2 regions of the Rummeliibacillus sp. GQ308 genome follow, and region 2 is predicted to be linked to the other one. Evidence: predicted binding sites of a transcription regulator. Region 2 holds the regulator's gene; the other holds the start of a gene.
The links. The regulator LexA, encoded in region 2, represses DNA repair genes until DNA is damaged. The targets are predictions, from matches to a motif close to CGAACATATGTTCG.

Region 1 (12,792 bases), 970 kb from region 2:
ATTACGGGCAATACGTGTTGGCAGTACACAGTCAAACATATCAATCCCACGAATAGCTCCATCTATCAATGAGTCAGGAGAACCCACGCCCATTAGGTAACGCGGCTTGTTTGTTGGTAAGAGCGGAGTTGTATATTCCAACATGCGGTTCATAATATCCTTTGGCTCCCCAACGGATAATCCACCAATTGCATAGCCTGGGAAATCAAGCGACACAAGATCCTTTGCAGACTGCTTACGAAGTTCTTCAAATTCCCCACCTTGAACAATACCGAATAAACCCTGATCTTGTGGTCTTGCATGCGCTTCTAAACATCTTTCAGCCCAACGTGATGTACGTTCAACAGATTTCTTCATATACTCAAAAGTTGCAGGGTACGGAGGACATTCATCAAATGCCATCATAATATCAGAACCTAGAGCATTTTGGATTTCCATTGCTTTTTCTGGACTTAGGAATAGCTTATCACCATTTAAGTGATTACGGAAATGAACGCCTTCTTCTTCAATGCGGCGGATATCGCTTAAGCTAAATACTTGGAAGCCGCCAGAATCTGTTAATATAGCGCGATCCCAATTCATAAATTTGTGCAAGCCACCAGCCTCACGAATGATTTCATGGCCAGGACGCAGCCATAAATGATACGTGTTGCTCAAAATAATACCGGCACCCATTTCTTTTACTTCTTCTGGCGCCATCGTTTTGACAGACGCTTGTGTACCTACTGGCATAAATGCTGGTGTTTCAAAAGAACCATGCGGTGTATGCACGATGCCGAGACGTGCACCTGTTTGCTTATCTGTTTTAATAAGCTCATATCGAATTGCTTGAGACATAATTTAATTTCCTTTCTTTCTTTTAGGTCGGATGAACATGGCATCGCCAAAGCTGAAGAAACGATATTTGTTTTCTACAGCAATTTTATAAGCGTTCAGAACATTTTCTCTCCCTGCAAGGGCACTTATCATCATTACCAATGTAGACTTTGGCAAATGAAAATTCGTCACCATACCATCAACAGCTAGATATTCAAACCCTGGATAAATGAATATGGTAGTCCAGCCAGACTCAGCGACTATATTTCCATTATTGCGATGCGCGATTGTTTCAAGTGTTCTAGTAGAAGTAGTACCCACAGCGATTACACGTCCACCATTAGCCTGTGTTTCCTTAATAATGCTGGCTGTTTCTTCAGTTAAGTGATAGAATTCAGCGTGCATATCGTGTTCCTCAATATTCTCGACGCTTACTGGACGGAATGTTCCTATGCCGACATGCAATGTCAAAAATGCAACTTTCACACCTTTTTGTCGGATTTCCTCCAATAGTTCCTCTGTAAAGTGAAGTCCTGCTGTTGGTGCTGCTGCTGATCCAAGCTCTTTTGAATAAACCGTTTGGTAGCGCTCTTGGTCTTCTAATTTTTCATGGATATACGGCGGCAGTGGCATTGTTCCTAGTTTTTCTAAGATTTCAATAAAAATGCCTTCATATTCAAATTTAAACATTCGACCACCATGCGCCAACTCACCAGTACAAGTAGCTTTTAACAGACCCTCGCCAAAAGTAAGAACAGTTCCTACTTTTACTCGTTTTGCAGGTTTGACTAATGTTTCCCACTCATCATCGCTCGTTTGTTTTAACAATAATACCTCAATATGGGCACCTGTTTCTTCTTTCACACCAATCAAACGGGCAGGAAGCACGCGTGTATCATTTAAGATTAAGCAGTCTCCTTCTTGGAGTTCATTGACAATATCTCTGAAATGATGATGTGATACCTCGCCTGTTTCACGATCTAATACCATCAACCGGCTAGAAGTACGGTCTTCAAGTGGTACTTGGGCAATTAATTCTTCTGGTAATTCATAATCAAAGTCTTCTAATTTCATTTGTCTTTCCTTCTTTATATTAAGATTCTTGTGTTTTTTCGTAACCGAAATGACTATAGGCTAGAGCTGTAACGATTCGTCCTCTTGGTGTACGCTGAATAAAACCAATCTGCATTAAATAAGGTTCATAAACGTCTTCAATGGTCGTTGATTCCTCACCTATGCTTGCCGCAATCGTATCTAATCCGACCGGCCCGCCACGGAATCGTTCGATCATAGTTACAATCAATTTATGATCTATATGGTCTAGTCCCAGTGGATCAACTTGCAGACGTTCTAATGCATCTTGTGAGAGGAAGTGAGAGATTACTCCGTCTCCGATCACTTGGGCATAATCGCGTACCCTTTTTAACAAGCGATTGGCAATTCGCGGGGTACCCCTTGAGCGCCTTGCTAATTCACCTGCAGCATTTTGGTCAATCACGACATCGAAGAGCTCTGCACTTCTGCACACTATTTCTGCTAAAGAATATTCATCATAGTAGTCTAATCGTAATAATACACCAAAACGGTCTCTAAGTGGAGCAGATAGCGCTCCTGCCCTAGTGGTAGCGCCAACTAATGTAAAAGGAGGCAAATCCAACCTAATAGATCTTGCTTCTGGCCCTTTACCGACCACAATATCCAAACAAAAATCTTCCATTGCTGGATATAGAACTTCTTCTATTGCTCGAGGCAAACGATGAATCTCATCAATAAATAGCACATCGCCAGGTTCTAAGGAGCTCAAAATCGCTGCTAAGTCGCCAGGACGTTCAATTGCTGGACCGCTCGTCATTTTGATATTTGTACCCATTTCATTCGCAATGACAGCGGCTAAGGTTGTTTTCCCAAGCCCCGGAGGTCCATAAAGCAAGACATGGTCTAAGCTTTCTTCTCGCATTTTTGCCGCTTCGATAAAGATTTTTAGGTTGTCTTTGACCTTTTGCTGACCAATATATTGCGCAAGATTTTGTGGGCGCAATGACAACTCCAAACCTTCATCAAACGCAGTAGCTTCGCTTGATACGACTCGTTCTTCCATTTTATTTACCTCCTATCCGTTATTGTTGTTTTAACAGTAACTTCAAAGCTTGTTTCATATAATCTTCTGTTGTATTTAAGCCCTCATTATTTTCAAGCGGTATGCGAATTTTGGCTAATTCTTTTTCAGAATAACCTAATGCTGCAAGTGCTAGCAAAGCATCCTCTAACTCATCCTTATTATGATGAACACCAAATAGCGGCAGTTCATCTTGGGCACTTGCTAATTCTATATTATCAAGCAGGCTGCCAAGCTTTCCTTTTAGATCAAGTATCATTTGGCGAGCAGTTTTCTTCCCAACGCCAGGGAATTTAACAAGGAACTTCTCATCCTCTTGTTCTATCGCCTGAATAACTTGTTGTGGATTGCCACTAGCTAATATGGCAAGCGCTCCTTTTGGTCCAATACCGGACACTTGAATCAGCTTTCGAAATAACTCTCGCTCCTCTAGTGATTGAAAGGCAAATAATAGCTGCGCATCTTCCCGAACATGCAAATGTGTATAGAACTTTACATCGGCCTTGTCCATTTGAAAAGCAAACGGATTCGGCGTAAATAACTGCCAGCCAATCCCTTGCTGTTCAACGACAATATATTCGGGGGTAATGCGTGTAGCCGTGCCAATTATGTAGTCGTACATAACATTCTCCTTTTTGCGTAACGATATTCATTATAGCACTTTTAAACGGCGGATGCATGTTCGCCTTCGCCTTAAAAAAGATAGGCCATGAAAGACCTATCTTAAAATATAATAATATCATTATTTTACCTACCACAATCATACCATAATTTTGGCCAAGAAGAGAGCGCCACTTCCGTAAAGCGTAATAAATCCTCCACAAACGTTTGTTGCTTTTCATTTTCGACTGTTTTTACATACAACCATTCACGCAACAACTCATTCGGATAACGCAATGCTTGCAAATTGCTTTTAGGAAAGTCTGATAATAACGGCTGCTCTTTTAGGAGCGATTTTAAATTGTATTGGACATGCGGCAAAACGCGATGCATCCACATGATGAGCTCTTCTTCTGGGTGGCCGTACGCACAAAGGTCAAAATCGATCATGTAGTCTTTCCCTTTGGCATCTTTTAAAAAGTTATGGTGAACGACGTCCCCATGCAAAATTGTTTTTTTGCTTGTCAAAGGCTCTACATTTTGCAGTTCTTTGAGCGCTTTTCTTGCATAAAGAACAAGTTGGTCACATTTTTCGTTGCCTAAGTATATTGAGATTTGTGGAATATGCATAATGAATTTCTGAAGGCGTTCTTGCCATTTCAATTGCAAATCATAAGCGGGCAAATAATAATCAGCCTTAGACCAATTATTATTCTTCCCCGTTTTGTGCAATTGGTGAATGAGCTCAAGAGATTTTTTGCGATCTATTTTTGATTTATAGTTAAATCGCCGTGCGTTTTTCACCCATGGTTGAGTCAGAATATTATTTTCTAACTTTGTATTAGGTAACGTATGTGGAAATTCCATGTCAGCAAGCGTATCATGAACCGCTTTCACTTTTTTCGCAACCAGTATATGCTCATATTTTTTGACCATTACTTCTTTATTGCCCGCTTGACATTGCCAAACATTTTTTTTGATTCTTTTTTTTATCTGAAAATTGTTCAACTAATAGGTCTCATAACCCGCTTGCGGGAATTGTGGCGCATAGTATGGATGGTAGGAGTATCCTTGAGCCGATAAGCAAGCTGGACAGTTGCAAGCTCCATGCCATTGGTGAGGTGGCATTGGATAATACTGCATGGCTTGAGGCATAGCATAAGGATCGAACTGCCACTGCTGGTCATATTGAGGAGCCATATTTTGCGGCATGCCACTTTGCTCCATTTGCTGCGGGAATTGACCATAATAATCATGCCCATGGAAGTCATGGTGTTTTGGTGTATCTAATGAAGATGATTCACATTCTTGAGTTTTTTCAGGCATTTGCCACTGTGGCATTGGTTGTGCCATTGGCGGTCCCCACTGCGGTGCAGGCATTGGCCATGGCATCACTTGTTGTCCTCCGCCACAGCTGCTACAGCCACTTATGTTCTGTGGTGGCAGTGGCACTGCATGCTGATCAAACGTTGTTGATTCACACTCTCTTGTAGATTCCGGCATTTGCCACTGTGGCTGCATTGGGCCCATCCAATGGGGTGCAGGTGCATGCCAAAGTGGCTGTATCGGCATTGGCATCATTGGATGGCTACCTCCGCAACCACAACTGCTGCAGAAATGTGGGACCGGTTTTGGCATTGGCATTGGCATTATAGGGTAGCAAGGTTGATATACCTCTTCCTTACATCCTTCATATTTTGGAGGCAGTGGGGGTTGAGGTAAGTATGGCATTACAGGCGGTACTGGAGGTAAGCTTGGTTTGTACTCCACTACCTCTCTTTTCGGTTGAATGATGAATTGTTCTTCATGTTGCTCAATGATCTCCACTCTAGCTCTTACAGGTCGACTTTCTTCAAACGGGTGTGGATGAGGCATTGGCACTGGCTCCGGTGGAGGTACTGGTACCGGAACTGGAATAGGAACCGGAACTTCTTTTTCTTTAACAGGCATCGGCGGCTTTGGCGGCATTACTTTCGGTTGCTCTTTTGGCTTTGGAACATGATGCTCTTTTGGTTGTTCCTTCGGTCTTGGTACATGGTGCTCTTTTGGCGGCAACACCGTTTGCTCCTTCGGGGGGACAACCGGCAGCTCTTTTGGTTGGTGCGGCACCTCTTTTACTCTCGGCATTTCTTTCACCGGCGGTGTGTGGTGCTCTTTTGGCACCTCTTTTTTTGGTTCAGGCAGGAATAGCTCCATACCAGGAACAATATAGTCAGGATTCGCTAGATGGGCGTTTAATCGTTTTAATTCTTCAAAGGAAATGCCGTATTGCCTCGCAATTTTCCACAATGTATCGCCCTTTTTGACAGTATGAACGCGCACGTTTTTCCTCCTTCCGTCTCCTTACCATATGAAAAGCATCGGGAATTGGACACTTAATTCGTCATTTGATTGGCCTTTCATGTTACACTATGCAACAAATCGACAAACTAGAAGAAATTTCTTAAAAAAGGGAGTTTAGTTATTAGCTGTACAACAAAAAAACCTGCTCCCACATTCAGGAACAGGTTTATAATCTCATAGCTGAAGATTATTTTATTTTTTTTGTGCTTCCAGAAAAACCTTTTGTGCTGCAGATATACCTGCAGCCGGTTCGAAAGAATAATTAAAATCTTGCAAACCTGCTTCTATTAAAGAAATAGCTTGCAAAATATCACTTGGGAAGCAGTATCCCATATGACCAAAACGGAAGATTTTCCCTTGTAGTTCGCCTAGTCCACCAGCAAAATCAAGATGATATTGTTTCTTTAAATGTCCAAGGAATTGAGAAAGATTTATTCCTTCAGGTGCCATAATAGCTGTGATTGTAGGTGAAGCATATTCGTCAGAAGTTAACACCCCAATAGATAATGCTTTCATAGCTACACGTACCATATCCTTCATAAGTTCGTGGCGAGCAACTGTTTGATCAAAGCCTTCTGCTTCAATCAAATCGCATGCTGCAAAAAGACCATAAATCAATGTAATTGCTGGTGTATTTGGCGTCATACCTTTTTGTGCCCATTCTCGGTAGCTTAATAAATTCAAATAATAGGCAGAGGTTTCATTCTCTTCAATTACTTTCCACGCTCTGTCGCTGACACTAACAAAGGCAAGACCCGGCGGCAGCATCATTGCTTTTTGTGATCCTGTTACCAATATATCAATGCCCCATTGATCCATTTTGACAGGAACCCCACCAATACAGCTTACTCCGTCTACGATAAACAATGCATCTGATTTCTCACGTACAACTTTCGCCAGTTCTTTAACCGGATTTAAGATACCTGTCGAAGTTTCATTATAAGTGACAAATACAGCTTTAATATTTGATAAAGGTTCTAAAAATGTAGCAAGATCTTCAGCGGTACATGCTTCGCCCCAAGGTTTTCTTAATACATGCGCATGGAACCCATGTTTTTCGCAAATAGAAACGAAATAATCACCAAAGGCACCGATACTAACTACGACAACTTCCTCACCAGGGGAAACAGTGTTAACAACAGCTGCTTCTAATGCGGCAGTACCACCAGATGGGAGCAGTAAGATTTCTTGTTTTGTTCCAAAGATAGGTTTTACGCGATTAGTAGTCTCACGAAATAGCTTAACGAATTCTTCGCTTCGATGGCTAATAATATCTTGGCTCATTGCAAGCTGCACTTTCTTAGGTATAGGTGTTGGACCTGGATGTCTTAGAATATTTGAATACATACATTTTTCTCCTTTAACAGTTTAATAAAGGTATTTTATCTTTTCCTAAATTTATTATACCAAAGATTATGATAGTACGTGTCTAGGAGAGCTTAGCACAGCAAGACGACATAAGTTTTGCTACAAACAAGTGCCAATTAAACAGATACGACAATTGATTTCATGGTACACTAAAGACACTTAAGCTATTTTGAGGTGTTATGTATGAAAAAATTATTAGGAGAAGAACGCAGGGCTTATTTATTAGATTTACTGAAAACAACCGGACAAGCAATTACTGGAACAGAATTTGCCAAGAAAACAAATGTATCTCGGCAAGTAATAGTAAATGACATTGCTTTATTAAAAGCCCGCAATGAGCCTATCATCGCTACGAGCCAAGGCTATCTTTATATGAGCATAGAGTCTAAGCAGCAAGTATTTGAACGCCAAATCGCAGTTCACCATACAGCCGACCAAACAGAAGATGAGTTGAACACGCTAGTGGATGCAGGCATTACTGTGAAAGATGTGACAGTTGAACATCCATTATATGGAGAAATCACTGCAGCTATAATGGTTAAAAATCGTTTTGAGGTGCAACAATTCCTTCAAAAATCACGTGAAACCAATGCTACACCATTATCGGCATTAACAGGCGGCTCACATCTGCATACAATATCTGCTCCTACAGAAGAGCAATTAGACCTGGCCGAAAGACTTTTACAACAAAAAAATTATCTTCTAAGTAATAATTAGAAATACAAAAAAGTGTCCATCATGTCTGGACACTTTTTTTGTTACTTTTTATATGTAAAGTAGCTGCCTAAAGTTTTCACAGTGCAATCTAGCGCAGCCAGTTCCTCCATTGCACCTCTCATCATTGGCGCATTTTCGTCTTCCAATACATCTAAAGTAAAGAAGTAATCACCTAAGCCTGTTTTTAATGGACGTGATTCGATTTTGCTCAAATTAATTTGGCGCCACGCGAAGACAGATAATATTTGATGTAAAGCTCCTGAACGGTCGCTAGGCAGTTCAATCATTAACGTGGTCTTTATCTGTTCCTCATGGCCCTGTTGCAACAAGCGTTGATTTTCATTCGCTAATATGAAAAATCGTGTATGGTTAAAGTGAAAATCATGAATATAACGTTCTACAATTTTCAACTTATACGTTTCAGCAGCCGCTTTGTTGCCAATCGCTCCGATGCACTCATTCGGATGCTCAGCAATATACTTGGCTGCAGCAGCAGTAGAAGCTGTCTCACGCAACGGAACTCCATGAAAATGGTTGTGCAAATATTTATGGCACTGAGCTAGTGCATGCGGGTGCGAATAAATATCCGTTAATGTTTCCCAATTCTTAGCTTGCTGCGGATGCACTAAAAGATGCTGTTCAATCGGCGTCAATACTTCCCCTACGACATATAATTCCGCTTCATGAAACAAGTAATCTATTGTTAGAGGTACAGTACCCTCTAGCGCATTTTCAAGCGGCACGATTGCATAACTCACGCGCTTACTCGCAACTGCTTCGATACAAGCAGGAATACTTTGAAATGAAGAAAGCTGATCATCTAAAAAGAGTTGCTGTGCTGCTAAATGTGTAAAAGTTCCTTCTGGTCCTAAATAAGCTACACGTTGATCCTGTGACAATAAACTCCCTCCTATAAAGCGCCTGAGCTAATTACCTCCGCCGATTCGACAAAGTCTAATTTTTTGAGACGTTGGATTAACTCATCCAATTCCCCTTCCATTACCGTTACATCAAGTGAAAGTGTCACATTTGCACGGCCTTGGATAGGGATTGTTTGATGGATTGTTAAGATATTACAATGCGCGTCGGTTACAGTGTTTAAAAGCCTTGCTAACGTTCCTTTACGGTCTTCAAGCTGCAAAAAAACAGTTAAAATGCGTTCTTGTACAATGGAGTGAAAAGGGAAAACAGCATCTCGATACTTATAAAACGCACTTCTTGATAAATCGACTTGTTTCACAGCATCCCATATGGAAGAAACAGCACCTGTTTGCAATAAATGCTTGGCTTCCAATGTTTTTTGCATGGCATCTGTTAACACATCTTCGCGTACTAGATAATAGCGTTGATCTGCTATATTTTTCATCCTTTTCCCCCCTGAATCCTACTCAACAAAATCAAATTCAAATTTCAACAAACGAACCGTATCGCCGTTTTGCGCGCCACGTTCACGTAGAGCATCATCCACACCCATACCTCGCATTTGGCGTGAGAAGCGGCGAACAGATTCTTCGCGGCTAAAGTCTGTCATCTTGAATAGGCGTTCAATTGAATCCCCAGATAACACAAATGCTCCGTCATCATCACGTGTAATAACAAAGTCCTTGCCTTTTGCCTCATGTTTGTAAAGAACCGTTGCTTCTGTTTCTTCCTCTTCGATTTCATTCATTGAGAATTCTGGCGTTTCATCCAATAGATCTGCTACAGCAAATAGCATTTCTTTCAAGCCTTGGCGTGAAACAGCAGAAATCGGGAATATTCTAGCATCGCTTCCTACTTTAGTACGGAATTCTTCTAGGTTTTCTTCCGCTTCCGGCATGTCCATTTTATTGGCAACAATAATTTGCGGTCGTTCAGTCAATCGCATATTGTATTGTTCTAACTCTTTGTTGATTGTCAAATAATCTTCATATGGATCTCGACCTTCCATACCAGACATATCAATTACATGGACGATTACACGAGTACGCTCAATGTGACGTAAAAATTGGTGTCCAAGTCCAACTCCTTCTGATGCGCCTTCAATTAACCCTGGCAAATCTGCCATAGCGAAGCTTCGTCCATCCTCTACACGTACCATTCCTAAGTTAGGCACTATTGTAGTAAAATGATAAGCGCCGATTTTAGGCTTAGCAGAGGTCACGACAGATAATAAGGTTGACTTGCCCACACTTGGGAATCCAACTAATCCAACATCAGCTAATACTTTTAGTTCTAAAACTACATTTAGCTCTTGGCCAGGCTCACCTTTTTCTGAAAGTTCCGGAGCCGGATTTGCAGGTGTAGCAAAACGAGAGTTTCCGCGACCACCGCGGCCACCTTTAGCAATGACTGCTTTTTGTCCATGTTCTACTAAATCTGCAATAACGCGACCTGTCTCTTCGTCCGTCACAACAGTTCCTGGAGGAACAGATACATACATAGCTCCAGCCCTTTTGCCATGCATATTTTTGCTCATACCATGTTCGCCGCGGTCTGCTTTAAAATGACGTTTAAAACGGAAATCCATTAATGTACGTAGACCTTCATCTACGATAAATACAACATCTCCGCCATTCCCTCCGTCACCGCCTGCCGGGCCACCGTTTGGAATAAATTTTTCACGGCGGAAGGCTACCATTCCATCGCCGCCATCTCCACCTTTAACATAAACTTTTACGTGATCGACAAACATTAAATTCCCTCCTTTTTCGTAATAATCATATGCCATTCATTTTGTGTAAAAGAAATTTCTTCATTCATGATGAATGGGTGCTTTAGAATATGATAATGCTCTTTTTGGCTCCAATGGCCAATTAAATGAAATTCTATTTCAAATTGTTGGTTACTAGCATATATTTGCAACGATAGCTGTTGGTCTACGAATGGATCAAGCGCTTCATAGATATGTGAAATAGCGCCTTCTAAATAATCGCATACCACATTGTCTGCTTCTTGGTTAATCTTTTCATCAATGTTAGTTTCTACGTTCACATGAATACTTGGATAGCGCCATTCTAGTGTATGAATCCAGTCGATTGTCTTTGGCAAACCCATTTTGTTGATTGAAAAGAAGGTTTTGCATTGCTCTGCTGTTTGTTCAACAGCATTTTTCGCTTCTTCTAGGCGACCCAAATCAAGGTTCATTTTGATTAATTGAAGTTGATTCATAAAATCATGGTTCGCAAAGCGCAGCACTTCATTTACGTTGAGTGATTGATGCTTCGACAAGACTACACGCTCCTTTGCTTGAACAATTGCAATATTAGTATACCAATTCCAGAAATATTTTTCTTCTATTTGAAAAAACGACTTTCGCAAAATAGAGCGAAAGCCGATTTTGATAAGGTATGATTATTATAAAGAAAGAGGCTGTCTCAAGGTGCAGATACACTCTTGAGACAGCCGTCTAGTCTTCATACCCTGCTATTAAGCTTCTTGAGCAACTGGGTATACGCTGACTTTACGTTTATCGCGACCTAGGCGTTCGAATTTTACAACACCATCGATTTTAGCGAATAAAGTATCGTCACCACCGCGACCTACGTTTTCACCTGGGTAAATTTTAGTACCGCGTTGACGGTATAAAATAGAACCAGCAGTAGCAAATTGACCATCAGCACGTTTAGCGCCTAAACGTTTAGACTCAGAGTCACGACCGTTCTTAGTAGAACCTACACCTTTTTTAGAAGCGAAGAATTGCAAATCTAAAGATACTAGTAACATATGTTCCACCTCCTAGATCATCTTATATTTTAATTCGATAAAATCTCCGTAACTGGCAACCATCGTATAGAATTGCGTTACCATTGTTTGGAGAATAATTTGCAGTTTTGCATCAAGCTCAGCATCAAGAGTCGTTTGGTCGATAACACAGGATAAATATCCCCCGTTTTCGCCTTGCTCAATCCCCGGTTGTAATTGAAGTATTTGTCCAATCGCATTGACACTGCCGAAAGCAATGGCAGATACGCCGGCGCATACTAAATCATGACCAGGATCGCCTGAATAGGCATGACCTGAGACTTCAAAGCCATATGACTTTCGATTTTCATCGCTATGAACTGTAATAGTGATCACAATATCACCCCATCATTAAGCGTTGATTGTTTCAACAACTAATTTTGTGTATGGTTGACGGTGACCTTGTTTACGACGGTAGTTCTTTTTAGCTTTCAATTTGAAAACAACGATTTTTTTCGCACGGCCTTGTTTTTCAACTTTAGCTGTAACTGTTGCTCCTTCAACGAATGGAGCACCAACTTTAACGTCATCGCCACCAACAAAAAGAACTTTGTCAAAAGTAACTGTTTCACCAGCTTGTGCGTTGATTTTTTCAACGTAGATTGCTTGGCCAGCTTCTACTTTAACTTGTTTACCACCAGTTTCAATAATTGCGTACATAACTGCACCTCCTTAGATAACTCAGACTCGCCTTCAATAGGTGATCATAATTGATGCTTAAACCTTTTCAGCGCGGTTGTAGCACGGGTGCTACATAACATTAGAAATTTTATCATACCAAAACTATGGCGTCAACCTATTTAATACGATGTTTTCGAAAGCTTGTTCATATCGACGGTATCGAAATGCCTGTATATTTTGAATGAATAAGAGAATAAGTATCAAAATAAAAAAGAAAGATTCCGGTATATATAATAATGCCATTAGCATGCACAGGAAACAACAGGACATAGAAAAAGCTAAAAAAGACGTTTTTGTTTGGATAATTGATTTTTTTTCACTCCACAGGATTTCAACGATCCGTCCTCCATCTAACGGCCAAATCGGCAATAAATTCAATAAGAGTAATAAAAGCTGAATTGTTTGCAAGGGCATGCTCAAATTTTGTG
Region 2 (12,792 bases):
TCATACGATAATTTCACTGTTTTGCTAGAAGCAGAAGGAAAGCAACATTTGATCTATAAGCATGCTATTTCTACATTTGCACCATCTAAGCCTGTCGCATTCCAACAAGAAGAAGAGTAATAAGGGTTACAGCGTTTTATGTGTAGTTTTTATCCAGAGTTTAACCGACAATCGCCACTTAAACTTTTCATTTGCAAATTGGATGGTTAAAAGCTAATAGTACTTGATAGACGGCATAGATGAAAGAGTTGACCTGCTATAACAGTGGTTAACTCTTTTTTCTTACGGCCTTCTATATTATACTTAAAAATTATTGGAGGAATTATTTATGAAAACAATCACACCTGAAGAAGTATTAAACAAATTAGATGCGAACGAAGATTTACATATTGTAGACGTTCGAGAAAATGAGGAAGTGGCTAATGGTATTATTCCTGGAGCGATCCATATCCCGCTTGGTCAAATTCCAGAGCGTATGGAGGAGTTAAATAAAGAAACCCCTTATATCTTTGTTTGCCATGCAGGCGGACGCAGCTTCAGCGCATGCTCTTACCTTGAAGGGCTTGGTTACGATGTAACGAATCTTGAAGGCGGCATGAGTGCTTGGGAAGGCGAGCTGGAATTTTAATTTTTATATGGAAAGAGGACGATCACAGCTTTGTGCATCGTCTTTTGCTATTTAAACAATAATAATGATGATTGGAATTATTAGAGAGAACGGAGTAGAGAAAATGGCTTACAAGTCACCATTAACAGATGAAACATTGATGCTAGCAAAGAAAATTGAAGAGAAGGTTAAACCCTACTTTAACCGTGCGGATGAAATGGCTTTTTATAATCAACAAAAAGTACTTTCTGCCTTTCGTAATAATAATGTCAGCGAACATCATTTCCATCCTTCAACAGGGTACGGATATGATGATGAAGGGCGTGATAATCTAGAGCGTATCTATGCTGATACATTCGGAGCGGAAGCGGCGCTTGTTCGACCTCAAATTATTTCGGGTACACATGCCATCACTCTTAGCCTTTTTGGAGTGCTGAGACCAGGTGATGAATTGATGTATATTACAGGACAACCATATGATACACTTCAGTCTATTGTTGATGGAGGAGATCAAGACACTGGCTCATTAAAAGACTTCAATATTAGTTACCAGCATATTGACTTATTGGACGATCAATATATTGATTGGGATCAGGTTGAAGAGAGGGTATCTGATAAAACGAAAGTAATTGCTATTCAGCGTTCTAAGGGGTATGCAACAAGACCATCGTTTACGATTGATCAGATCGCTGAAATGATTCAAAAAATCCGGTTGATTAAAAGTGACGCCATCATTTTTGTAGACAATTGCTACGGTGAATTTGTGGATGCAGTAGAACCTACTGAACTGGGTGCAGATCTTATGGCAGGCTCTTTAATTAAAAACCCTGGCGGCGGTTTAGCAAAAGTTGGGGGTTATATTGCAGGTAAGGCGAAATATGTCGAACAATGCGCATACCGCATGACTTCACCTGGTATTGGAGCAGAGGCAGGTCCATCTCTTAACGCACTGTTAGATATGTATCAAGGATTCTTTTTAGCTCCTCATGTAGTGTCTCAAGCATTAAAAGGAGCTATATTTACTGCTGCTGTACTTGAGGATATTGGGATGTCTCCATCACCGCGCTATGATGCAAAAAGAACAGATTTAATTCAATCAGTTTCATTTAACACCCCAGAGCAAATGATCCAATTTTGCCAGGCTATCCAAAAAAATTCCCCTGTCAATGCACACTTTGCACCTGAACCTGCTCCTATGCCAGGTTATGACGATGATGTGATCATGGCTGCAGGTACATTTGTACAAGGAGCCAGTATTGAGTTATCAGCGGATGGTCCGCTTCGCCCTCCATACACTGCCTATGTTCAAGGTGGCTTGACATATGAACACGTAAAGTTTGCGATTTTAAGTGCAGCTCAACAACTTCAAAGCACTAAACAATAAAAGGTAAGAAAACAGAGCTATTAAGAGATGATAAAACATCCTTCCGAATATAAGGAAGGATGTTTTTTTATATTTCTAAAGGAATGAATACGTATTTTAACTCCTGTTAATTAAGTTTTAATTTACATGTTAGAAAACCTAACATTATATTGACAGTAAAGCTAACATGTTATAAAATTAACTTGTGAAAGGTGAGGTGAAGGATTTGAATAAAGAGATTAGAAAGACTATGCCTTTGCTGCCAATTAGCATTGTGATGCAACTAACTGATTTAACCGCTCGTCAAATTCGCTATTACGAAGAACATGAGCTCATTGTTCCAGCAAGAACTGAAGGGAATCGCCGGATGTTTTCATTAAATGATGTTGATGATTTATTAGAGATTAAGGATTTATTAGAACAAGGTATCAATATGGCTGGAATTAAAAAAGTATTTGAAATGAAAAATGAACCGCTTGTTACCAAGCAATTGAAGAAAGAAATTACTGATGAAGATTTAAGAAGGATTTTACGAGAAGAAATGCGTCAAGCGCAAAGTATGCAAAAAACCTCTATCCGACATGGAGATTTATCTCGTTTCTTTTCATAACACCTAAAAAATTCTACATATAGGGAGAGATTTCATTGGGAAAGTTTACAAAAGATGATATTCGTAGATTGGTAGTAGAAAAAGAAGTGAATTTTATCCGTTTACAATTCACAGATGTATTAGGATCTATTAAGAACGTAGAAATACCTGTAAGTCAGCTAGAAAAAGCGTTGGATAATAAAATGATGTTCGATGGCTCGTCTATTGAAGGTTTTGTGCGTATTGAAGAATCTGATATGTACTTATATCCTGATTTAGATACATTTATTGTATTCCCATGGACAATCGGCAAAGGTACAGTATGCCGCTTTATTTGTGATGTATACAGTGCAGATGGTACACCGTTTGCAGGAGACCCAAGAAATAACTTGCGTCGCATATTAAACCGTATGAAAGAAATGGGCTTTACCAGCTTTAATTTAGGACCTGAGCCTGAGTTTTTCTTATTTAAATTAGATGAAAAGGGCGAACCAACACTTGAACTAAATGACCATGGTGGTTACTTTGATTTAGCACCAACAGACTTAGGTGAAAATTGCCGTCGTGATATTGTGCTTGAGTTGGAAGAAATGGGATTTGAAATTGAAGCATCTCACCACGAAGTAGCACCGGGCCAACATGAAATTGATTTTAAATATGCAGATGCGATTACAGCATGCGATAACATCCAAACATTTAAATTGGTTGTAAAAACAATTGCTCGCAAACACGGTTTACACGCAACGTTTATGCCTAAACCATTGTTTGGTGTGGCGGGTTCTGGGATGCATTGTAATGTATCTTTATTTAAAGGGTCAGAAAATGCTTTCTTTAATCCGAATGGCGACCTGCAATTGAGCGATACAGCATATCAATTTATGGCTGGGGTATTAAAACATGTCAAAGGCTTTACAGCTGTGACAAATCCAACTGTGAACTCTTATAAACGATTAGTGCCAGGTTATGAAGCTCCATGTTATATTGCTTGGTCAGCACAGAATCGATCTCCTCTTATCCGTATTCCGGCTTCTCGCGGTCTATCTACTCGGATTGAAGTACGTTCAGTTGATCCAGCAGCAAATCCTTATTTAGCGATGGCTGTCATTCTAGAAGCGGGATTAAATGGTATTGAGCAACAGTTGACACCGCCACCTGCAGTTGATCGAAATATTTATGTGATGAATGCTGAAGAAAGACTAGAAGAAGGCATTGGTAATTTGCCGGCAAACCTAGATGACGCATTGCACGCACTTGCAGAGGATCAAGTCATTCAAGGTGCTTTAGGAAAGCATATTTATGCTAATTTCCGTGAAGCAAAAGAAATAGAATTTGATTTCTTCAGAACACAGGTCCACCAATGGGAACGTGACCAATACATGAAGACTTACTAAAATAAAAAGCGCTGGGATTCAAAGTCCCAGCGCTTTTTTTGTATTAATAGGTGTTTATTATGCATACAGTATTTATAAAATTTGGAAATAATATAAATAGCAAAAGGTATAAAGAAAAGTAAATTTATAAAAGGAAGGAAAAACATTGAAAGAGAAGAAAGTATAGTTCATTATACAATTAATAGAGAAGGACAAATCACGCATCAAATGTGATACCGGGTACAACAAGCTATTGGTTAAATACCTAAGGGTAGATTATTCTATCGAAAAGGAGATGAATGATTAATATGACAGATTATCAGAATGAAGAATTTATTTTAGATATGCCAGAGAACTCGTTAAATTTAAATATTCCGTATGCTTTCTTTATAGATCATGCCTCTTTAAATTGGAATGAATTATATTTTGGATTAAAAAGTCAATATGTTTCTCTAAATTATGCTATTGAAAAAGCAGTATCAGAGGTATCAATTAATGATAATACTTCAAATACGCTATTTGAGCTTGCTTCACTTTTTAAAAATGAAGAAGACTTAGCTGAAAAGTATATTAATGATTTAATACAAGAGAAAATAATTGATTTAATGTTATTGGAAAATAAACAATTCATGATTGACTGTAAAAACAAATATCTTTATATTGCTTTATTGTGGTTGTATCAAAACCCCAAAAAATATAATCATCCGAAACGATACGACTCAGAATTAAAAGAAATAGACTACAGTACCAAAGTTTACGATGTTATTTGGGATTTTAAAATACCTTCAATACCAGCACGTGATTTTCGATATTTCTCGATGACTTTTGAAGTAACAGAGAAAAATCAAGAACTATTTTTAAATAGATGAAATCAATTTTTAGAAGAACAAAAACAGATAGTCGAATAATATTTAAGAAAAAATGCGAATTACCAAAATAATACTAACAATAAACTCAATTTTAAGTCGTAGGATCCTAATATCTTTTACATGTTGAGGTCTATTTCTATTTAGTCACAGACAATTAAAAAACTAAATATCATAACACACTATCGGGATTAGCAAGTCACCCATTTCAATCTTTAATAGATAAAGACGATCTCTATATTCTTAGTATGCTTAGAGAAAATCTCTTTTAATGAGGTATTAGCGATTTTAACATTAAGCAAAAATTCATTTGTATCATTAAAACTATCAGAAATATCCTTACTCTTGGTATCAGAACCTGGAAATACTTCTAAAAGTATATATCCTTGAGAGCTATTTGCTATATAGTATTTTGTTTTATGATAGTAGAATTCAACTTCTCTTCCAGTTGCCAAGTAATGTTGCAGAACTTCCAAGTCAATATAAGAACCGTCATCATTTTCTGAAGTTTTAAAAGTATCCATCTTTCAAACCCACCTCTGTCACTTTTTAATATTAGTCTTGCTTACTTCACCCAGATAACCTTAATCCTAAACAATAATAGTAGCCTTATCACGTTCATATTTAAGCGCTTCGGAAAGCAAAAATGTTGTGTTTTTGCTTCACTCAATTGTCGAGAGATATTTTTGCGCAATAGAAGATGTGTTAAACCATCTGACTGTTAAATCTAAAAATTTATAACCCTGTATTTACCTATATTATACACTGTAATATATTTACTTATATTGAATAATGGAAGTTTTTAAGTTTTATTACAATTATGTATGGCGCTAGAATGAAAAATCAGGAAGAGTAGAGTTTATTACTGGTGAATACTTTGTACAGCATATTATGAGAATAATCGTATGATATGTGACTATGTTTTGAATGTGCAAGGAGGTAGTGGATTGTATTAAGAGAGGAGAAAAAATAGAAAATGATTGAATTACGAAAAATAACTGGAGATAACATAGAGAAAGTAATAGCACTTGAAGTTGAAGAAAACCAAAAAGACTTTATAGAAACTACTAACCTAAGAAGCTTTGCAGATGCTCATATGTTGAATGCAGAAGGGATATTTGCTGCACCCTATGCCATTTATGCCGGTGAAGTGGTGGTTGGATTTTTGATGTATATTTATGATACGTTGGATCACGAATCGTTTGAAAAAGAAGATTTTTACGGCAAGAAGAGCTATTTTATTTGGCATATTATGATTGGAAAGAGTTACCAAGGGAAAGGCTATGGCAAACTTGCATTTGAAAAAGTGTTGAAGGAAATAGTAACGTGGCCATTTGGTGAAGCAGAATATATAGCTCTCTTTTATCAAACAAGTAATATCAAAGCTAAAACATTATACGCTTCATTTAAATTTGAAGATACAGGTATTATTCAGGGTAAGTCCATGTTGGCGATTAAAAAGCTAGTTGAGAAATAAAAGAAACATGCAATGTTTTCATACTGCAAAATAGCACTTTAAGTAGGCGCAAAATAAAACTAATTTAACACCCGCGCTATCTGTTTTGTGTTTATAAAAAAACAATCAGTCTACAGGTAATGTAATAGACTCGATTGTTTTTTTAAGTATCAGTATATGTTTCGATAAAGACCAACAACTTTACCAAGAACAGCAACGTTTTCAACAATTATTGGCTCCATAGAGGAATTCTCTGGTTGTAAACGGAAGTGTCCCTTTTCTTTATAAAAACGTTTTACTGTTGCTTCGTTCTCCTCCGTCATAGCTACTACGATATCTCCATTATTGGCAGTTGCCTGTTGTTTGACAATCACATAGTCTCCATCGAGAATTCCTGCCTCTATCATAGATTCACCCATGATTTCGAGCATAAAAATATGGTCATCTGATCCACCGTAAGTGTCAGGAATAGGGAAGTACTCTTCAATATTTTCGATAGCGGTGATAGGTAACCCGGCAGTTACTTTCCCAACTAAAGGAACATGCATAACACCCTGTTTGGTAACATTTCCTTGATCTAAGATTTCAATAGCGCGCGGTTTTGTCGGGTCTCTGCGAATCAGCCCTTTGCTTTCCAATCTATTCAAATGGCCGTGGACAGTTGAACTGGAAGCTAAACCTACAGCTTCGCCTATTTCTCGTACAGAAGGCGGATATCCTTTAGTGCGTACTTCTTCTTTTATAAATTCCAATATATCATCTTGTCTTTTTGATACCTTTTTCAATTTGCTCACCCTCTTATCAGCAATTTTCTTTAATTGTTAAATGAAGTATAACATGTCTATTAAACGGATGCAAACATAGGTTCGAAATATATTTGACAAAAACGCATGTTCGTATTATATTGAATTATATAAACTACGAACAAACATTCGATGAAGGGGAGATCCTTATGAACTGGATTAAAAAAAATCGAAATACCACCTATTTATTTGCATTCATATTCGCCATTATGGTTATTCTTATGGTCATCAATCGGGATACAACTAGCTACACAAACATAGAAGTCCAAGAAGGAGATACTTTATGGTCGCTATCTGGACTTTATAAAGGGGATTTATCCAAAAGTGAGTGGGTTTCTTTAGTGAAAGATAAAAACAATATTATTGACGGACGCATTATAGCTGGTCATACTTTATCTATTCCTGCGTACAAAAAAACTAGCACAAATAAAAGAGGAATAGAGTTGGCGAGTGAAAATGAATAGAGGGAAAGAAGCAGTATTATATTGCCGTGTGAGTACAGAAAAAGAATCCCAAGATTCTTCGCTAGAACGGCAAGAAAGTGAACTAAAAGAGTTTGCCAAAACAAAAGGCTATAATGTTATGAGTGTATTTAAAGATCGACATAGCGGCTATGACGTAGAACGCGAGGGACTCATGGATTTGCTGGATTATATTAAAGAACAACATATTACAGCATTGTTTGTGCAGGATGAAACGCGATTAGGACGAGGGAATGGTCGCATGGCCGTATTACATCTACTTAATAAAATGGAAGTGACTATTTTTACGCTTAATAATGCAGGCAATATCCAGCTGAATGAAATGGATACAATGTTGCTTGAAATATTGGCACTAGTAGAGGAATATCAAAGGAAATTACATAATGCCAAAATACGTCGTGGGATGAAAAGGGCTGTACAAAACGGCTATAGGCCTGAAAATAACTTAAAGGATCGGGGCAATCCAGAAGGTAGAGAAAGAATTGATGCTCCGATTGAACAGATTATTCAATTGAGAAATAAAGGGCTAACATTTGAAGAAATCACTTCTACTCTAAATGGATTGGGCTTCCAACTTAGCAAAGCAACAGTACATAGACGCTATAAAGAATTCGAAGAGCACAATAATTAATTGTAAACTGTCGAAAAGTTTACTTTCGAATACTGGTTGGCTTGATATGCAAATAATGCTTAACGCTTGCACTTAAAACATATTTTACATACTCTTTAAGATATGAAGAATATGAAAGGGTGTATATAAATGTTGCCAAAAGAAAAGATTGACCGTATTAATTTCCTGTCTAGAAAATCAAAAGCAGAAGGACTAAGTGTCGAGGAAGCAAAAGAACAAACAGCACTTCGAAAAGAATATCTGGATACATTCCGTAATTCCATGAGAGACACCATTGAGCATGTCCGAGTATTTGATCCAAATGGCGATGAAGTAACACCGGAAAAGGTAAAGGAAATTCAAAAACGAAATAATCCTTTAAATTAATAAGGTAAAGTAAATGTCGAAAAAATATTGTTTTCTGACATAATGTTGACTAAACTGTAATAGAATAATACTTTGCTTTCAGAAAGGATGTCTATTCATGACGCTACAAGCAGATCAGCTTGCAATTAATACAATTCGAACTTTGTCGATTGATGCAATCGAAAAAGCAAATTCTGGTCATCCAGGTTTACCAATGGGTGCAGCACCAATGGCTTACACGCTATGGACAAAACAAATGCAACATAATCCAAAAAATCCAAAATGGTTTAACCGTGACAGATTTGTATTGTCAGCAGGACATGGTTCAATGTTATTATACAGCCTACTTCATTTAGGTGGTTATGACTTACCGATGGATGAAATTAAAAACTTCCGTCAATGGAATTCATTAACTCCTGGTCATCCTGAATTTGGGCACACTGCTGGAGTAGAAGCGACAACTGGTCCACTGGGGCAAGGGATTGCTATGGCTGTTGGTATGGCGATGGCTGAAGCACATTTAGCAGGAGTATACAACACACCAGAACATTCTATTGTAGATCATTATACATTCGCGCTTTGCGGAGATGGAGATTTAATGGAAGGTGTATCTGCAGAAGCAGCTTCACTTGCTGGCCATTTGCAATTAGATAAACTAATTGTCTTATACGATAGTAATGATATTTCATTAGATGGTGATTTGAATAAATCATTCTCAGATAATACAGCTGAACGTTTTAAAGCATATGGCTGGAATTATATCTTGGTTGACGATGGCAATGATATTGAAGCTATTAATTCAGCAATCGAAAAAGCAAAAACTCATAAAGGACAACCTACATTAATTGAGATTAAAACAGTTATTGGCTTTGGTTCTCCTAACAAATCAGGTAAATCATCATCTCACGGTGCACCGCTTGGCGTTGATGAAGTTCTACTAACAAAACAAGCTTATCAATGGGAAAATGAAGATTTCTTCGTTCCTGAGGAAGTATACGAAACATTTAAAGAAGCAGCGAAAATTCAAGGGGAAGAAGCTGAATCTGTATGGAACGAACAATTCCAAGCATACAAACAAGCATACCCAGAACTTTCTGCACAGCTAGAAAAAGCAATTAATGGAGAGCTGCCTGAAGACTTTGACGCAGAAATCAAAGCTTTCGAGCCAGGCAAATCGGTAGCTACACGTTCATCCTCAGGTGATGTGATTAATGCGTTAGCTAAGAAATTGCCTTCTTTCTTTGGAGGAAGTGCTGACTTAGCTGGCTCTAATAAAACTACTATTAAGGATGCAGGAGATTTCTCTGCAACTGAACGAGCTGGACGTAATATTTGGTTCGGTGTTCGTGAGTTTGCAATGGGTGCTGCATTAAATGGTATGGCTTTGCATGGCGGTCTTCACGTGTTTGGTGGAACATTCTTTGTCTTCTCTGACTATGTGCGCCCTGCCGTACGTTTATCTGCACTTATGGGACTTCCTGTGACATATGTGTTTACACATGATTCTATTGCTGTTGGTGAAGACGGTCCAACACATGAGCCAATTGAACATTTAGCAGCATTGCGTGCGATGCCGAACCTCTCTGTTATCCGTCCTGCTGATGCTAACGAATCTGCCGCTGCATGGAAGCTTGCAGTATCATCTAAAAATAAACCTACTGCTTTAGTGTTGTCACGACAAAACCTGCCAGTGCTTGATGTAGATGTGAATGCAATCTATACAGGCGTTGAAAAAGGTGCTTATGTTGTTGAAAAGGCAGACAAAGAAGTGGCTGATGCATTGCTATTAGCAACCGGTTCTGAAGTACAGTTAGCTGTTGCTGCTAAAAATGCATTAGCTGGTGAAGGAATTGATGTTACAGTTGTATCAATGCCAGATCTAGGCCGTTTCGACGAACAAGATGCAGCATATAAAGAAAGCGTATTGCCTAAAAACGTAACAAAACGATTAGCAATTGAAATGGCTTCTTCATTTGGTTGGCATAAATATGTTGGTTTTGAAGGTGATGTTTTAGCTATTGACCGATTCGGAGCTAGTGCACCTGGAGAAACAGTAATCGAAGAATATGGCTTTACAGTAAACAACGTAGTAGAGAAAGTTAAAGCTTTAATGGCAAAATAAATAGAAATACCAAAAAGTAGAGGGAATATGCCTCTACTTTTTGTTTTTTGACAAAGAAAGTGGGGTATTTACAGTTTAAATTGACAAAATATTCACTTGATTGAAGGTATACTTAGTAGAAAGAAAGGGGCGGCTTAAAAATGCGTGTTTACTCAATCTTTCATATTAAACCAAAACATCAATCATTTATATATGGTAGAGAACGTCTTCTATTCGAATTAATTAATGGGGTCAAAACGAACCAAAATAATTTTTATCCTTCACAGGAATTAGCTTATTTATGTGAGACATTGCCTGTTGAGGATATTGAAACTAGCATAGAAAAACATTTACATACTAGTTTTTCTGCTATTAATATTAAAAACCATGAAATCTATTTAAGTAATCAATTCAAAGGGGATCTTCACATAGAAATTCAGCCATACTATCTAAATGTTTATTGTATTGGCTCCCGTATGTTAGAGTTAGATTTATTTGCAACATTATCAAAAATTAGCTCTGGTTTTATTGGCTTCAATAAGGGCGAAATGGAATGTGGCTGGTTAAAACCTCCAAAATTTTCTGTTCTGGCAGAAAGTTAACAGTGCCTCTTTACTAGAAGGAGAAAGACTCGGTCACCAAAAATAAGAGAAATAGTAGTGTCGATGACATTTTTGTTGTATAATCCTCTTTGGAGAGATATTCTCGTATGCACAATTTAGAGGAGGAAATTAGTTGAATACTGGACTAGCGATTACATTAATTATTGTAGCGTTAATTATTGGTTTAGTTGGCGGATTCTTTATTGCAAGACAATATATGATGAAATACCTGAAAGAAAACCCACCAATCAATGAACAAATGTTACGTATGATGATGACTCAAATGGGTAGAAAGCCATCAGAAAAACAAATTAAACAAATGATGAACCAAATGAATAAAGTAAACAATAAATAAGAAACAGCACTCCAATGAGTGCTGTTTTTTATGTTTCTTGTTCATTTGTAATATATTTTTCGATAAATGTATGCACAGCTTTTTCATACTCATCTGGATTTTCATTAAATGATTGTGCATGTGCCCCATGTTCAAATAACTTTAGCATTTTGGGGCCTTTTTTTAATTGATATAACTCAATCGTCATATCTGGCAAAATAAAGTCGTCTGGAAGGCTATGAATGAACAGGACAGGTTTTGTAATATTAGGAATGGCTGTTCTCGGAGCAACATTTTTCAACCAGTAGCCATCTCGAAGACGTAAAAAAATCTCAGCAAGTTTTATAGCTAAAGGACTTTTTAATGGAGTTTTTTTCTTCATTAAATACAAAAGCTGTTCATAGAAATCTGAGTACGGGCAATCAGCAATATAAAAATCCGCTCTATCTTCCAGTATACCGGCATATAAAAGGGTGGTAGCTGCACCCATTGATTCACCATGAACGCCGATAATGGATTCGTACCCTAATTGTTCTTTTATATAATGTAGCACAGCTTCTAAATCGAATTTCTCATAAAAGCCATAACTTGTGGTCTTTCCTCCTGATTCTCCGTGTCTCCGATGATCATAAACAATGGTATTGAAGCCCAATCGTTCAAAAAGTCTTACATACTTTACTGAGTTTACCTTATTTTCCGTGACCCCGTGACAAATTATCATTGTCTTCTTTGTCTGTAGGGGCTTAAAATAGATTCCCTTTATGACGTAACCATTTGGAGAAGAAATTATAATATCTTCTTTTTCTACTCTATTGAACCATTTTTCGTCGTAGCGTAAAGCTTTTTTTTCTCTTTCTAAAATAAACAAGTCATCTTTTTTCTTTATATAAATGAGTTGGCTTGAAACTAGGTAACCAGCTAATGAAAGGATGCCGCCAAAAATGCCTGTCACTAACCCGAAAATCCAAAAAAACTTCTTTTTCATCGACACCCCTGCTTCCAATATAGATTTTTACATTCCTGCCATAAAGATTTGTTTGCAATGAATCAAATCCCTCGTTTTTCTGAAGTCTTTTACTTTTAATATTTGTATTGCTTTATAATATAATATGAGTTGACTTGGATTTTTGATAAAGTGAAATGGAATTTGAAAGGAATTTTGTAAATGGCTAAGAAAAGAAAAAACCAAAATATATCTTCTCAAAAAGAGCAAAAAGATGAAAAGCTTACATTGCAAGATCAA

Region 1: the regulator LexA is predicted to act here: its motif matches at 3,604-3,617, upstream of ruvA (Holliday junction branch migration protein RuvA).

What each region holds. Positions count from the first base shown of each region.
Region 1 is NZ_JCAXDQ010000001.1:1,913,139-1,925,930, forward strand. It holds gene tgt (tRNA guanosine(34) transglycosylase Tgt) at 1-837, opposite strand, end outside; gene queA (tRNA preQ1(34) S-adenosylmethionine ribosyltransferase-isomerase QueA) at 841-1,890, opposite strand; gene ruvB (Holliday junction branch migration DNA helicase RuvB) at 1,910-2,914, opposite strand; gene ruvA (Holliday junction branch migration protein RuvA) at 2,934-3,554, opposite strand; gene AC6CHJ_RS09555 (phosphotransferase) at 3,680-4,540, opposite strand; gene AC6CHJ_RS09560 (LysM peptidoglycan-binding domain-containing protein) at 4,541-5,854, opposite strand; gene AC6CHJ_RS09565 (pyridoxal-phosphate-dependent aminotransferase family protein) at 6,068-7,222, opposite strand; gene AC6CHJ_RS09570 (transcription repressor NadR) at 7,427-7,960, shown strand; gene pheA (prephenate dehydratase) at 8,002-8,859, opposite strand; gene thrR (transcriptional regulator ThrR) at 8,871-9,326, opposite strand; gene obgE (GTPase ObgE) at 9,345-10,634, opposite strand; gene AC6CHJ_RS09590 (Spo0B domain-containing protein) at 10,634-11,170, opposite strand; gene rpmA (50S ribosomal protein L27) at 11,369-11,665, opposite strand; gene AC6CHJ_RS09600 (ribosomal-processing cysteine protease Prp) at 11,678-12,019, opposite strand; gene rplU (50S ribosomal protein L21) at 12,035-12,343, opposite strand; ribosomal protein L21 leader region at 12,357-12,431, opposite strand; gene AC6CHJ_RS09610 (M50 family metallopeptidase) at 12,467-12,792, opposite strand, start outside.
Region 2 is NZ_JCAXDQ010000001.1:938,583-951,374, forward strand. It holds gene hfq (RNA chaperone Hfq) at 1-120, shown strand, start outside; gene AC6CHJ_RS04440 (rhodanese-like domain-containing protein) at 329-628, shown strand; gene AC6CHJ_RS04445 (methionine gamma-lyase family protein) at 732-1,991, shown strand; gene AC6CHJ_RS04450 (MerR family transcriptional regulator) at 2,197-2,580, shown strand; gene glnA (type I glutamate--ammonia ligase) at 2,616-3,950, shown strand; gene AC6CHJ_RS04460 (DUF2247 family protein) at 4,238-4,798, shown strand; gene AC6CHJ_RS04465 (hypothetical protein) at 5,011-5,319, opposite strand; gene AC6CHJ_RS04470 (GNAT family N-acetyltransferase) at 5,772-6,272, shown strand; gene lexA (transcriptional repressor LexA) at 6,422-7,036, opposite strand; gene yneA (cell division suppressor protein YneA) at 7,204-7,518, shown strand; gene AC6CHJ_RS04485 (YneB family resolvase-like protein) at 7,511-8,167, shown strand; gene AC6CHJ_RS04490 (DUF896 domain-containing protein) at 8,297-8,533, shown strand; gene tkt (transketolase) at 8,631-10,634, shown strand; gene sirA (sporulation inhibitor of replication protein SirA) at 10,775-11,215, shown strand; gene AC6CHJ_RS04505 (YneF family protein) at 11,349-11,570, shown strand; gene AC6CHJ_RS04510 (alpha/beta hydrolase) at 11,599-12,534, opposite strand; gene AC6CHJ_RS04515 (YqkE family protein) at 12,715-12,792, shown strand, end outside.